One region of the Alistipes sp. i18-0019-D1 genome, then DNA from elsewhere that is predicted to be linked to it. Evidence: riboswitches for the same ligand, from Rfam matches in the RefSeq annotation. Region 1 holds a riboswitch; each other region holds the start of a gene.
The links. Region 1 has a riboswitch for cobalamin ahead of ACGHP5_RS15395 (putative transporter). Riboswitches for the same ligand answer to the same signal wherever they lie in the genome.
Positions count from the first base shown of each region.

Region 2: another riboswitch for cobalamin. It lies ahead of ACGHP5_RS14635 (PL29 family lyase N-terminal domain-containing protein); the one in region 1 lies ahead of ACGHP5_RS15395 (putative transporter).
Region 3: another riboswitch for cobalamin. It lies ahead of ACGHP5_RS09920 (PL29 family lyase N-terminal domain-containing protein); the one in region 1 lies ahead of ACGHP5_RS15395 (putative transporter).

Region 1 covers NZ_AP031424.1:3,685,876-3,690,155, forward strand. The annotation lists gene ACGHP5_RS15380 (DUF2284 domain-containing protein) at 1-253, shown strand, start outside; partial or broken gene ACGHP5_RS15385 (ATP-binding protein) at 241-453, shown strand; gene ACGHP5_RS15390 (hypothetical protein) at 473-838, opposite strand; gene ACGHP5_RS15395 (putative transporter) at 933-2,615, opposite strand; cobalamin riboswitch at 2,751-2,947, opposite strand; gene ACGHP5_RS15400 (nucleotidyltransferase domain-containing protein) at 3,205-4,104, opposite strand.
Region 2 covers NZ_AP031424.1:3,519,350-3,523,629, reverse strand. The annotation lists gene ACGHP5_RS14650 (S24 family peptidase) at 1-234, opposite strand, end outside; partial or broken gene ACGHP5_RS14645 (relaxase/mobilization nuclease domain-containing protein) at 510-1,054, shown strand; gene ACGHP5_RS14640 (hypothetical protein) at 1,191-1,433, shown strand; cobalamin riboswitch at 1,542-1,755, shown strand; gene ACGHP5_RS14635 (PL29 family lyase N-terminal domain-containing protein) at 1,937-3,547, shown strand; gene ACGHP5_RS14630 (DUF4465 domain-containing protein) at 3,563-3,706, shown strand; gene ACGHP5_RS14625 (TonB-dependent receptor) at 3,788-4,280, shown strand, end outside.
Region 3 covers NZ_AP031424.1:2,387,566-2,391,845, reverse strand. The annotation lists gene purB (adenylosuccinate lyase) at 1-30, shown strand, start outside; gene ACGHP5_RS09920 (PL29 family lyase N-terminal domain-containing protein) at 101-1,738, opposite strand; cobalamin riboswitch at 1,991-2,192, opposite strand; gene ACGHP5_RS09915 (S1/P1 nuclease) at 2,477-3,238, opposite strand; gene ACGHP5_RS09910 (BACON domain-containing protein) at 3,251-4,280, opposite strand, start outside.

The DNA.
Region 1 (4,280 bases):
ACGGTCGTTCGCCTACGTCGGAACGTGCATCCATTGTCCCGAGGGAAGCTGCACGCGCCCCGAAGGCAGGCCCTGCCGCCATCCGGAACTGGTGCGGCCGTCGCTCGAAGCCTGCGGGTTCGACGTGGCGCGCACGGCCTCCGAACTGTTCGGAATCGAGCTGAAGTGGGGCAGCGGGGGCCGCATGCCCGAGTACCTGACGCTCGTATGCGGATTTTTCCACGACGCAGAATCGGTCGTATGGAACGGATAAGGGCGGTTTTCAACTGGAGCGGCGGCAAGGATTCGGCGCACGCCCTGTGGCGGGCCGTCCGGTCGGGCAGGTACGAGATCGTCGCCCTGCTGACGACCGTCGACCGCGGCACGCGCCGCTCGTCCATGCACGGGATCCCCCTGCCGCTGTTGCAGGTACAGGCCGAAAGCATCGGCATTCCGCTTTACGCCGCCGACCTGCAGGAAGCCTGACGCGCGGTCAGACGTTGAGCTGATTGCCCTCGGCAAAGAGGGAATCGAGGATCAGGCGCAGCTCGGAGAGGAGTTCTTCCTCGTCCAACCCGCCGTTCAGGGAGAAGAATTTCCCCGGAGGCGTGCAGTACTGCACCGTCGAGGCCGCTTCGCAGGACTCGATGCCGCAGATGATGACCGCATCGACATCGTCCTCGTGGCGCAGCATGGCGTTGTAAAATGCCAGCAGGTAGCGCGGGGTGCTTATCGGCGGAACAAGCACCATCGTTCCCGATGCGTCGAACTTGTCGGGCGAGTTGATCACCTTCAGGCCGTACTGGCCTGCGATCCGGCCGGCGGTCTTCGCCGGAACTCCATACAGTACGATATTCATAAGCGTTCGTTTTTGAAAAAAGCGCGGCCGACTGCGAATCTCTTCCGGCCTGTTACGGCAGTAACGCGTCCGTCTTTACCGCACCTTTTTGTGTTTAACCGAATATCAGTATCAAAAGCTGGGCCGCCAGCACCCGCAGGAACATCGACAGCGGGTAAACCGTCGCGTAACCGACCGACGGAGCGTCGGACGAGGTCTGCTCGGCCGAATAGGCCAGCGCAGGCGGATTGGTCGAGGCCCCCGAAAGAACGCCGATCAGCGTATAATAGTTGAGTTTGTAGTAGAAGCGTCCGAAAATGCCCGCCAGCAGGAGCGGCACGACGGTGATCACGGCCCCGTAGGCGATCCAGACATATCCGCCCGCCGCGAGCGTCGGCACGAACTCCTCGCCCGCGCCCAGTCCCACACCCGCCAGGAAGAGCGAGATGCCCACCTCGCGCAGCATCAGGTTGGCCGACATCGTCGTATAGGTGACCAGTTTGTAGTGCGGTCCGTAGCGGCCGATCAGGATGGCCACGATCAGCGGACCTCCGGCAAGCCCCAGTTTCACGGGCTGCGGAACGCCCGGAATCCAGAACGAAATGCTGCCCAGCACGACGCCCAGCGCGATGCCGATGAAAATGGGAATCAGGTTGGGGTGGTTGAGCCGCTTGAGCGAGTTGCCGAAAAGTCGCTCGGCATGGGCCACCGACAATTCGGGTCCCACGACCGTCACGCGGTCGCCGATCTGCAATTGCAGGTTTCCGGAGGCCACCAGGTCGATGCCCGAACGGTTGATGCGCGTGATCGTGACGCCGCAGGTGGAACGGACCCGCAGTTCGGAGAGGGTCTTGCCGTTCAGTTCGGGCTTGGTGATCAGGATGCGCCGCGAAATCATCGTCTTGTCATGGACCATCGGCTCGGCGTCGACCTCCCGCCCGAGCAGAGCCACCAGCGCCTCGACATCCCGGGGCGCGGCGATCAGCAGGATGCGGTCGCCGCAATGGAGCGCCGTCGAAGCGTCGGCCAGTTCGGGACTCCCGCCGCCGCGGCTGATGCGCGAAATGACGAAATCCCGCAGCGCAAGGTCCCGGATCTCGGCCACGGTCTTGCCGTTGACGGCGGCATTGCCGATCTCGACGGAAAGACGCCGGGTCGTCAGGTCTTTCTGCGCGTCCGAGTCCTGTCCGGCGGCGGCCTCTTCGCGCTTCACGTCGATGCGCAGCAGGTAGCGGAGCCCGATCAGCGTGAGGATGGCTCCCACGACGCCCAGCGGGTAGGCCACGGCGTAGCCCGTGGCGATGTCCGGGGCATCGGCTCCGGCGTGCATGTCGCTGAAAGCCTGCTGGGCGGCACCCAGTCCGGGCGTGTTGGTCACGGCGCCCGACATCACGCCGACCATCGTCGTCATGGACAATCCCGTAATATAATAGAGCGCCACCGTCGTGGCGACACCCAGCGCCACCACCAGCACCGCCAGTTTGTTGAGCGTGACGCCGCCCTTGCGGAACGAGGAGAAAAATCCGGGTCCGACCTGCAGGCCGATCGAATAGACGAAAAGGATCAGTCCGAACTCCTTGAGGAAGTGCATCAGGTGTTCGTCGATATTCATACCGAAATAGCTGAAGGCGATGCCGACGAACAGAATGCCCGTCACACCCAGCGACACCCCGGCGACCTTGAGTTTGCCCAGCATGACACCCAACGCCACGACCAGCGCCAGAATCAGCACCGAGTGGGCCACGCCTCCGCCCCAAAGCGACTCGGAGCCAAATAACAATCGTTCGATTAATTCCATATCCAATCCTCATCCGGTCGGCTTCCGTCCGGGAAAAATCCCGTGAGCCGAAAGGTGCGACACCCGGCGGCAAAGTCCGACATAAAACAATAAGCATTACATAACCGATGTCAAATACCCATCCCCCGGGGTCTCACGACGTCGAATCGGCCTGGCAGGTCTTCTGACTTGCTCCTGTTCCGAAGCCTTCCCGGTCCTTGCGGACCAGTGGCGAGATGTTCGGAACCTTCGCGGAGTTTCACAGCAGCGGGACTGTCCGGGACTTGCACCCGATTCCCTTTTCGCTCTCTTCCACGCCCGGGAAGGAGAGAACCAAACCTGTGGCAAATATAACGGTTCTTTCCGAAAAACTGTCCGAAAGCCCGGATTATTTTCACGAACCGCCGTCAGAAGGCGCTGGAGAGGGCATTCCGCTCCGGCTCGCGCGGCCGGGCGGGTGGCCAACCGGACAAGCCGCATCGGGCCTGCCGGGTTCCAACCCGTGACCGGCCGCTCCGCCGAAAGCCCCCAAAAGCGGCATGAACGGAACGGGGGCCTGCCGGGATTTCCACGATCCCGCAAGCCCCCGCTCGTTCAGATGATTGAACGCCTATTGCCGTTCGCTCAACTCTTTATAAAGCTCCAGCCGCAGCCCGGCGTAGTTTTCGATAATATCGCCCATCTTCTCCACACGTTGCAGGTGCATTTCCAACTCCTGCGGCGCAATGTCGAAACCAAGGTCATAACGCGCTTTGACCAGAAATTTCTTTAGGCAGGGGAGCGTGAAGATCCGTTCGATATTCGTATCGTCGAAGGTAAGCATCAATTTCGTCGAAAGCGTCCGCATCCGGTCGTGCATCACCACCGGATCGTGGCTGTCGAACTCCTGACCGTGATAGACGTAGTAGAGCGTGTGGTAGAAATAGACCGCCGCCTGCGCAGAGAAAAGTGCGGCCAGACGTATATTGCGGCTTTCGCTCAATGCTTCCCGCGCCTGCTCGATCAGCTCGTTGCCCAGCATCCGGAACGTGTCGTAATGCAATTTGGCATCGGCATACGCTTTGGCAAAGTCGATCGGGTGTTTCGGACGGCGGAAATGGCAGTGATCGCTGCAATAGAGCAATTCGCCCTCGGAGTGCGCGAAATAGAGAAAGGGCGTCTTGTTCGATTCGACGTAGTTCAACGTCATAATATAGAGATTGATGTATGCAATATCCCGGTGTTTGACGGGCATTCTGTACCGGAGTATCCGCTTCGCACGTATCCAGTCGTATTCGGGAGTTTCGCGCACGACCATCAGCAGGTCATAGGCCACGGCATCGCTGTGGGGCGTGCCGCCGGCCAGATTCCCGAACAGCAGGATATATTCGGGATCGAAATAGCCGTCAGTCAGGCATTGGACGATCCGGGCGGCTTCGGCGGGATTGTAAAGGCGTTCGGCGGGCTGTCCCGGTTCGGGGACTATGCGTTGTGCAGCGTTTTCCTGCACGGGGTTTTGATTCGTTTCCATTCGATTGATTGTTAGAAATTTGACATAGTAAGGGCTGTCCTTATCGTGCGCAGGGCACAACAAAGAGAATAACGATTTGGTTAGCAGTTACTTGCTAATCCGGCGGGTGAAAATGGAAACGAATCGGGAGATTGCACGGCGGGAACCGCCTGCGGCTGGCCTTGCGGCATGTCTGT
Region 2 (4,280 bases), 170 kb from region 1:
GAGGTCCCCGGTGCGCGGTGCAAGCCGCGTGTCGAAAAGGATGCCGTCGCCCTGCTCCAGCTCCTCCTCGACCAAGTAGTAATCCCGAACGCGGGCATAGTATGTCGCACCCGGACTCAGTATGAGGACTTCGTTCAGGTCGATGCGGTCGCCGATATAGTCCGCGGCCGGCGACGGGAATCCCGCCGGAATGCCCTCGCTGACGTAGGGCAGCGGTTCGACGGTTGTCGTCATGAGACCGTATATATCGAAATGCGTATTCATCGGGCATAATTAAGGCGCAGGGGCATACGAGGGTGTCGGCACGCAATGCAGTCGGGCATCGTGTCGTCGTTTCGACAAATAGTTAAGCGGGGCTTTTGCCGGCTCTACCGGCTGTGTAGTGTGAAATTGCGTCGTTTCCTCGGTACTCCCTGCGGAGTTCGTTCGCAATACAAACGAAAATATCGTGCCTTTGTTGCATCGGCAAACGTAGTCCGAAATCCCGGATACTGGACGCCGAGGGCGTCATGTCCCCGGAAGTGAAGAACATGGTGCAGGACTTCAAATACCAGATCTTTCTCAACCCGCGGCTGAAAAACACCGCCGGGCATATCCTCCTCTCTTTTTCACCCAAGGGCGCTCCGCGCATGACCGACGCCCCGATGACGCAGATCGCAAAGGAGTACATGCAGAAGATGGGCATCACCGATACGCAATATCTTTTGGTGCGCCATCTCGACCGGCCCCATCCGCTCTGCCACCTGGTCTACAACAAGGTCGGAAATGACGGACAGACCATTTCGGACAAGAATATCAAGCTCCGCAACGCCGAGGTCTGCCAGGAGCTGACCGGGAAATACGGGCTGTATCCAGCGCCGGGAAAGACGACGTGCGGAGGGAGCGGCTATGCGAACCGGACAAGGCCAGATACGCAATCTACGATGCAATCAAACTGGACGGCAAATTATGGGAACAGGGTATCGGCATCCGCTATAAATATTGCGGAAATACTGACCTGAAACAAGGTGTTCTGTTCTCGAAAAACGGCTTCGAGTTCTCCGGTTCGAAGATCTGACAAACATTGTCAGTAAGGTTTTCGAGGATTTAATGTCGAGCGTGTAGGTGTGTCGATGCTCCTGCACGGGTAATGTATTTTCCTGCAAGGCGCATTCATCTACCGAATTTCAGAAAACAATCGGCTGTTGGCCGTGAACGACCTGAAATACCGTTATGTAAAGATGTGCGGGGGAATCGGAGAAAAGAAACTGACGGAATTGGAAGCAATATTCCGCGAAGACAAGCGCAAGGCCGTCCGCAATACGATTCGTAATCGGGTCGAACGGTATGAAACAGGCGTGAAACTTCGAGCCGATCAGTTGGAGCAGGCGACTATCAAGGAGCGCAAAGCGTATGAGCTACTCCAAGATGCAGGGCAATTGAGAAAAAAGTAATTATTCTTAAAAATCTCAAATTGGATAAGCATGATTCATAACTGTAAAATGCCCAAAATACAGGATTGCATTTTTTTGTATCGAAGATACCGAATTAAAAAATATTTGTATATTTGCCGTCGCAAAGGTTTCCGAATCGCCGATTGCGCGATGAGGAATGAAAAGGGAATGCAGTGAGAATCTGCGACAATACCCGTTGCTGTGAGTTCCTGCCCCGGACATGGGGCGCAAAAGGTTTTACAATCTTTGCCACTGGCCGCAAGGCTGGGAAGGCGTAAAACCGGAACAAGTCAGAAGACCTGCCGATGCCTTTATAAGATTTGCAACCTGCGGGTGTACGGGTGAAAATCAAAACTGCGATTTCCCCTGCATCCGGCATTCCGGTCTAATACGAGGCTTCCGACAGCCTTGCCAAGGTGTAAATCCGTTTTGAATTTCTGTTGTGCCGTATCCCGAAAGGATACGGTTGATTTTTTATTTGTCAAACTTAAAATACAACAGGAATGAAAAAACTATTTACCCTTTTGGCAATCGCCCTGTTCGGCGTTGCGATGTGGAGCTGCTCGTATGACGACGACGATTTGTGGAAGGCGGTCGATGACCTCGATTCGCGCATGGAAGCTATGGAGCAGGCCATGAAGAGTGCTAACACCGATATCGATGCACTCCAAAAACTGGTCGATGCTTTACAAAAGAATGTAACTGTGACCTCCGTCATCAAAAATAATGACGGATACACAATTACATTCTCCAATGGTGAAACCGCCACGATCACCAACGGAAAAAATGGAATTGATGCTCCCGCTGTCTCGGTGAAAAAAGATGGCGACGGCCTTTATTACTGGACGCTCGATGGCGATTTCATACTGGTCGACGGCGAAAAGATCAAGGCGCAGGGTGAGGACGGCGCCCCCGGACAGAATGCCGTGTCCCCGAAATTGCGTATCAATACCGAAACCAAGGAGTGGGAAATGTCGATCGACAATGGTACTACATGGACTTCGATGGGTGTCAGGGCTGAAGGAACGGATGGCGATTCGATGTTCGAGTCGGTGGATACGGTCTCGAACCCCGGTATGGCGGTCTTTACGCTTGTCGACGGCGGAAAACTCGAAATTCCCATGCAAGGTGCGTTGAATCTCGCGATTTCCGCAAAGAGAGGCATATTCGTTTACGATGAGACGCAGACCTTTACGATCGAGAGCAAGGGTGTCGAACGGATGACATGGACTAAACCCGACGGATGGAAAGTTTCGGTCGAAGGCAATGTACTGACGGTTGTAGCGCCGGCCAAAGCGAACAGCTATGCAGAAACGGAGGGTGTGATCGCCTTGATCGGAATGGCCGGGAATTTCTCGTGCATGGCAGAACTGACAGTAAGTGCGGCGGATACGCATAGCTATACAATTACCTTCGAGGGTAGCGACTGGGCCAAATGGGTCGCCTGCAACTATAACCCCGGAAAATATTCAACGACACAATTAGGGAGTCCAGACGATTATGCCTGGGTCGATGAAACCACGCAGCTCACTACTGGCCGTCCTACCGGCTTCATGAACGGATGGGGCTATCCTTGGTTCGTATGCTCCTATAATTCCAATTCGCTGGATCAGAGTAAATATGGCAGTTATTTATACGATCTGTATGTGTACAATCCCGACGGAGTAGAGGATAGTATGACAGGCGGAGGCCGCAATGGTTCCGATAATTTCCTGACGACATTCGGCTATTTGGATTTTGACTTTCCTTACGGTGATGGACGTCCCATTCTCGAATTTGCCGACAATAAAGCACGGACGATCCGAAGTCTGTACGTCAATTCGACCTGCTATTTCTACTCGGTTGCCACCTCCGGCAACGGACTGTCGCCCGAACTGACCAAAGACGTAACCTTCTACGCTACGGGGTTCGATGCCGACGGCAACGAAATCAAAACCATTACGATGATTTTCGCTACGCCCGAGGCCATCACGAAAACATGGACGAAATGGGATCTTTCCGAACTGGGGCCGATCGTTTCGCTTCGGCTGAACCAGGCTGGCGGCGCCGATAACGGTTACGGTTACTCGCTGCCTGCCTATTATGCAGTGGATGACATTACCGTCGAGTGGTAGCGTCGCTGCTGCGTCATCGACTGGCAGAAATGGAATCTTTCCGAACCCGGAAAAGTCAGTCGCATCGAATTCAACGTCACAGGCGACAGCGATAACGGTTATGGGTTCAGCCAGCCGGCATATTTTGCGTGGGACGATCTGGCGGTGAGGTTCGAATAACCGGCCCTCATTTGCGACAACACCCGGAGTGCCGGGGTAAGAAAATCCCGGCACTCCTTAATTAACAAGCGCTATCACGAAGTGAAAAGAATATCGGTAATTTCAGTACTGTACATCTTTCTCGCCTTCGGCACTACCAATGCTCAAGAGGCCGAAAAAGGTCAAATCCCGGATTCGGTCCGGGTTTTGGCCATTGACGAGGTGACGGTGCTCGGAAAGCAGAACAAGGCGATTGTCCCGGCACAGATCCTCTCCGGCGAGAAGCTGCAAAGGCTCAACTCACACTCCGTATCGGATGCGTTGCGCTATTTTTCCGGTGTGCAGATAAAGGATTACGGAGGTATCGGGGGATTGAAAACCGTCAACATCCGTAGTATGGGCAGCCAGCACGTGGGGGTATTCTACGACGGCATACAGATCGGCAATGCCCAGAACGGGACGGTGGACCTCGGTAAATTTTCGCTCGACAACATGGAATTGGTATCCGTTTATAACGGCCAGAAAAGCGACATATTCCAGTCCGCACGCGACTTCGCCTCGGCGAGTGCGGTATATATGGTGACGCGCAGACCTG
Region 3 (4,280 bases), 1.3 Mb from region 1:
CCCTCGACCTACACGGGCGTGTTCCGGTAGACCGGAACCGGCATCGGAAACAAAGGCAGGACCCGAAAGTGTCCTGCCTTTATTCATTCCAAACGGATCGTTACTCCTTGCAGCAACGCACCGTATAGCCATAGGAACGCTCCTTGTCCAGCTCATTATTGATCGAACCGCTGCTCGACAGTTTGCTGCGGAAGAAGAGGTAATAGGATTTGGCCGAAGAGGCTTCCACCGACCAGTAAGCCCCCGAACCGCCGGTCGAACTGCGCAGGCCCACGATGGCGCCCGAACTGTAATTGCGATAGCCCTGCGCCGGATACCAGGCCGTCCGTCCCCCGTGGGCGTAGGTCATACCGCAATTCGTTCCGTCCCATACCGAAACGCCGTCGATATACTGGCGGCCTGCAATCAGATCCTCCCATGCACCGGTTTCAGGAACCCTGTACCCCGGAGGGCAGGGGTCGTTGAGCGTTTTGGTCTCACCCCACAATGTCGCGTTCGGCGACGCGAGCCAGTTGTAGCCGTTTCCGACCTTATTGTTGTAGAACGTCATGGGATTGGCGGCAGCCCCGTCGGTCGTCGTCGCACTCTTGCTGAAATTCCACCCCAGCGCCGGATAAGCGGGATTCACCGCCGTGCCGTTCTTCGCCTCGAGAAACGCATTGGCCGAAGTTTCCGTTTTCTCGCCCCCGTAGAACGGGTCCTTACGCCCCCACTGGTAATACATGCCGTAAGCGTCCGTGCCGCCTGCGGTCGCACCTACGGCGCCCAGGTTGCGGTCCATGAAGACCGTCCCGTTCCCGTAGGCCATCGTCTGCGGAGCGTCGGTCACCCAGATATGCCAGCTCCAGACGACCCTGCCGTCCTGCATCAGCGCGACCAGCGCATTGCCCTTGCCTTCGCCGACCGTGAAGGAGATGTCACCGGAGACCTTGTCGAGGGCGATTCCCGAAACAAGTCCTTCGGAATCGGTCCACAGCCAGTCGGCCGTCATGTCATCCGCCAGTTCGATCGCCGGCTCGAAACCGACTCCTTCGCCGGCGCCGTTTCCGCGCACCCGGGCATTGAAAACGTAACTCCCGGGAGCCGAAACCACATAGCAGTTGGCCGTCCCCGCAGCGCTCAGGTCATTGATCTGCGCCGCCGAAAGCGTCCCGCCGTCCGTCAGCGCGATTTCCACCCGGCCGTTTTCAGCCTTTACCGACCGGAACAACTCCACGCACTCGTCACCGGTGGCCTCGACCGGATTTCCGGAGGCGTCCCCGATCTGCCACGGCGTCACGGCGGCGTCCGTCGTCACGGTCCAGAGGCCCTTGTCATCGCGTCCCATGACGGGAACAGGTCCCGAGACGGGCATCTTTTCGCCGGAAGCGTCTTTCAGCCACGGTGCATCCTTTTCCGCGGCGAGCGTCCAGTAATACGCGTCCCCTTCGGCCGCAATGCCGATCAGCGGCGCTTCCGCAGCCTCCGCACGGCAGGCTACCGTCACTTCGGTCCCGTCGCGGAACGTGAGCCGTACGCCCTTTTCGGTCTCGGCCAGCGACCGCACTTCCGACTGCGACACGGCTCCGGCCAGCGCTTTCAGCGAGACCAGACCCGCATTCAGGTCCTCGATCTTTTGCAACAGTTCGGCCGAAGGAGGGGGAACGGGTTTGTCTCCGTCCGGGTCCGAGGCCCCGGATTCGCTCTTGCAGCCGCCGAGTAGCAGCGCCCAGGTGCAGATCACAAGTAATTTTTTCATCATGCTTCGTTTTTTAGTTAATGGTTCCATCTGTTCTGTCCCGTCCGTAACGGACAGACTTCACGGAGAATACCGCACAGGCAAAAACAGGCATGACCACCCGGCAAAGCATGGCGACGACTTCCTCATCCGACCGTAAAAAAGTCTGTCCGAAGAGGTTCGCAGCAACAGGAAAAAGAGGGCCGAAGCAAATAAGGACGCACGGAAAAACCGCCGGCGGCGACTTCAGGCACTCCCTTTCTCCGCAGGAGCAAACACCCTATCGCGCAAGGCAGGTCTTCTGACTTGTCCCCCGGGGCGGCGCCTTCCCGGTCCAGGAGGACCAGTGGCTCAAGAATGCCGCAACGAAAAAGCCCTTTCGGGCGGGACTCACAGCAGCGGGAACTGTTGCCGATTCACACGGCATTCCCTTTTAATTCCCCTCCACGGGGAAACCATTGCACGGCAAAGGTACGCTTTTATCGGCAGGAAGCAAGCGATTCGGCGGAATATTTCCGCCGAACGCGCCCCGCGGTTCAGCGCCGCGGGGCGTTCCGGCCACGATGCGCCCTTTTCCGGCGGACGGCGCGCGACTTTGGCACGCGCTTTGTACTTATTTCAGTCAACTGCGGCACAGCAACCGCAGTGAGGTTTCTTCATTTATTTAAGTTTGGGTTAGTAGTTTTAGGAGGGCAACCTCCTGGGGGCAGCAGGCAATCGTGAGATTCCCTGCTGTTTTTTTATCCCCGGAGGCTCTCACTAACCGAACAGATCGTTGAGCACGGCGGCCAGACGGTACGACGCCAGGATCAGCTGGCGTTCGGGCAGCAGGTAGGTGTCCATCACGAACTGCTTGTCGTAGGTCTCGTCGGCCCGCTGCCAGTCGTAGATCACCCGGCAGGCGACGGCCGTTTCGTGCAGCCACTCGCGGGGCGTACCCTTGGCCATCGCAGCCTTTTCACGTTTGGAGAAGGTATCCAGCAGCAGTCGGTACTCGCTGTAACTCCAGCCGTGTGCGCCGTCCAGCACGCCCCAGTCCCACATCGCGTGGTAGGACATCTTTTTCCCGTTGAGGTCCGCACGGCCGCTCTTGCAACCGGGATACTTGACGTGCGAGGGGCAGTGCATGTCGCCCACGATGTGAATGACATACATCAGGTTCAGCCGCACGAGCGAGTCGCTCATGTTCCGGTAGTCCTTCAGCCGCTCGACGGCGCGCATCAGCTCCACGACACAGTTGGTCTTTCCCTTGCGCAGCGTGTCGACCAGCTGCATGTCGGCATCCACGTAGCTCACGTGCTCGACGTCGCGGAATTCTGGCGTGCTGCGGTACTTGTCCATCCACGAAGCGTAGTAGACGATCGAATGTTCGAGGTAGCGGGCGATGTTCTTTTTCGCCCGGGGCGTCAGGTTGCATTCGGCGATGTAGGCGATGGCATCGTGGCGCGTGCGGTCCCACGCCTGCGACGGCAGCGCCGCGCAGAACATGAGGACCAGCAGGAACAGTTTCATTTTTTTCATCGGTTCTAACGGTTAACGGGTTAACGATTCAGCGCGGAAGTTATCGAACTGCACGCGGTTTTTGCTTTTGGTTGCCGGGGCGAACACGAAGCGGGTCGTGGCGTCGGCCCCCGTGACGGTGAAGGAGAATCCCTCCCAGGCGTTGCCGCGCGACAGCGGGAACGAGAGGACCCCGTTTTGGGCGCCCTCGATGCTTCCCGCCCCCTGGATGCTGACCGTCAGCGTTCTGTTCGTATCGGCAGCACCGGAGAAATACTGAAAGAAATAGGTGGCGTCGAAGCTGACCTTCACGTCGTCCGTACCGGCGATGTCCGTGAGCGCCGGAGAGATCAGCCGGCCCAATGCCGACGACGAATTGAGGTGGATATAACCCGGACGGGTGTAGACGCTCTTGTTGGCGGTGTCGTAATCCCAGCCGTTGAGGGACACGGTCCCCTCGTTTTTCAGCAGGTCGAAGCGGATCATTTTGTCGACCGTGCAATAGGTATTGATCCAGTCGGTGTTGGTCGCCAGCAGTTCGCTGCCGCTCCAGGGGTCGGCCCAGGAGAAATCGTCCTGGAAATAGACCGTGGACGACGACGGCACGACGTCGGCCCGGACGGCTTCGGAGGACTCCGACGAAAGGAAGGTCTGCGGAATCTCCTCCTTCGAACTGTTGTAGTTCATGTGGTTGGCCACCACGCGGAAGTTGAAATAGGGGTAATTCCCCAGGCTCTTTCCGGCCAGTCCGCCGACATGCACATGAGGCTCCCACGTCTTGCCCGTGGCGACGGTTCGTCCGTTGGGCAGTTCCACGAAATAAGTGTAGTCCGTGGCATCGGGCACTCCGTTCCACGCGGCCTCGAACCCGTAGGCGCTGTTGGCCGAGACCGTCACGCCGGAGGGCGTCGCCAGCCGGGGCAGACCGCCTCCCGACGACTCCACCTCGCCCTCGGCGGGTTCGCTCCAGGGCGACTCCTTGTAGGTCTTGTCGCCCTCGGCCGGCAGGGCACGCACCATGAGGCGTGCGGAGGTCCCGGCCTCCAGTCCGGAGAACCCGACC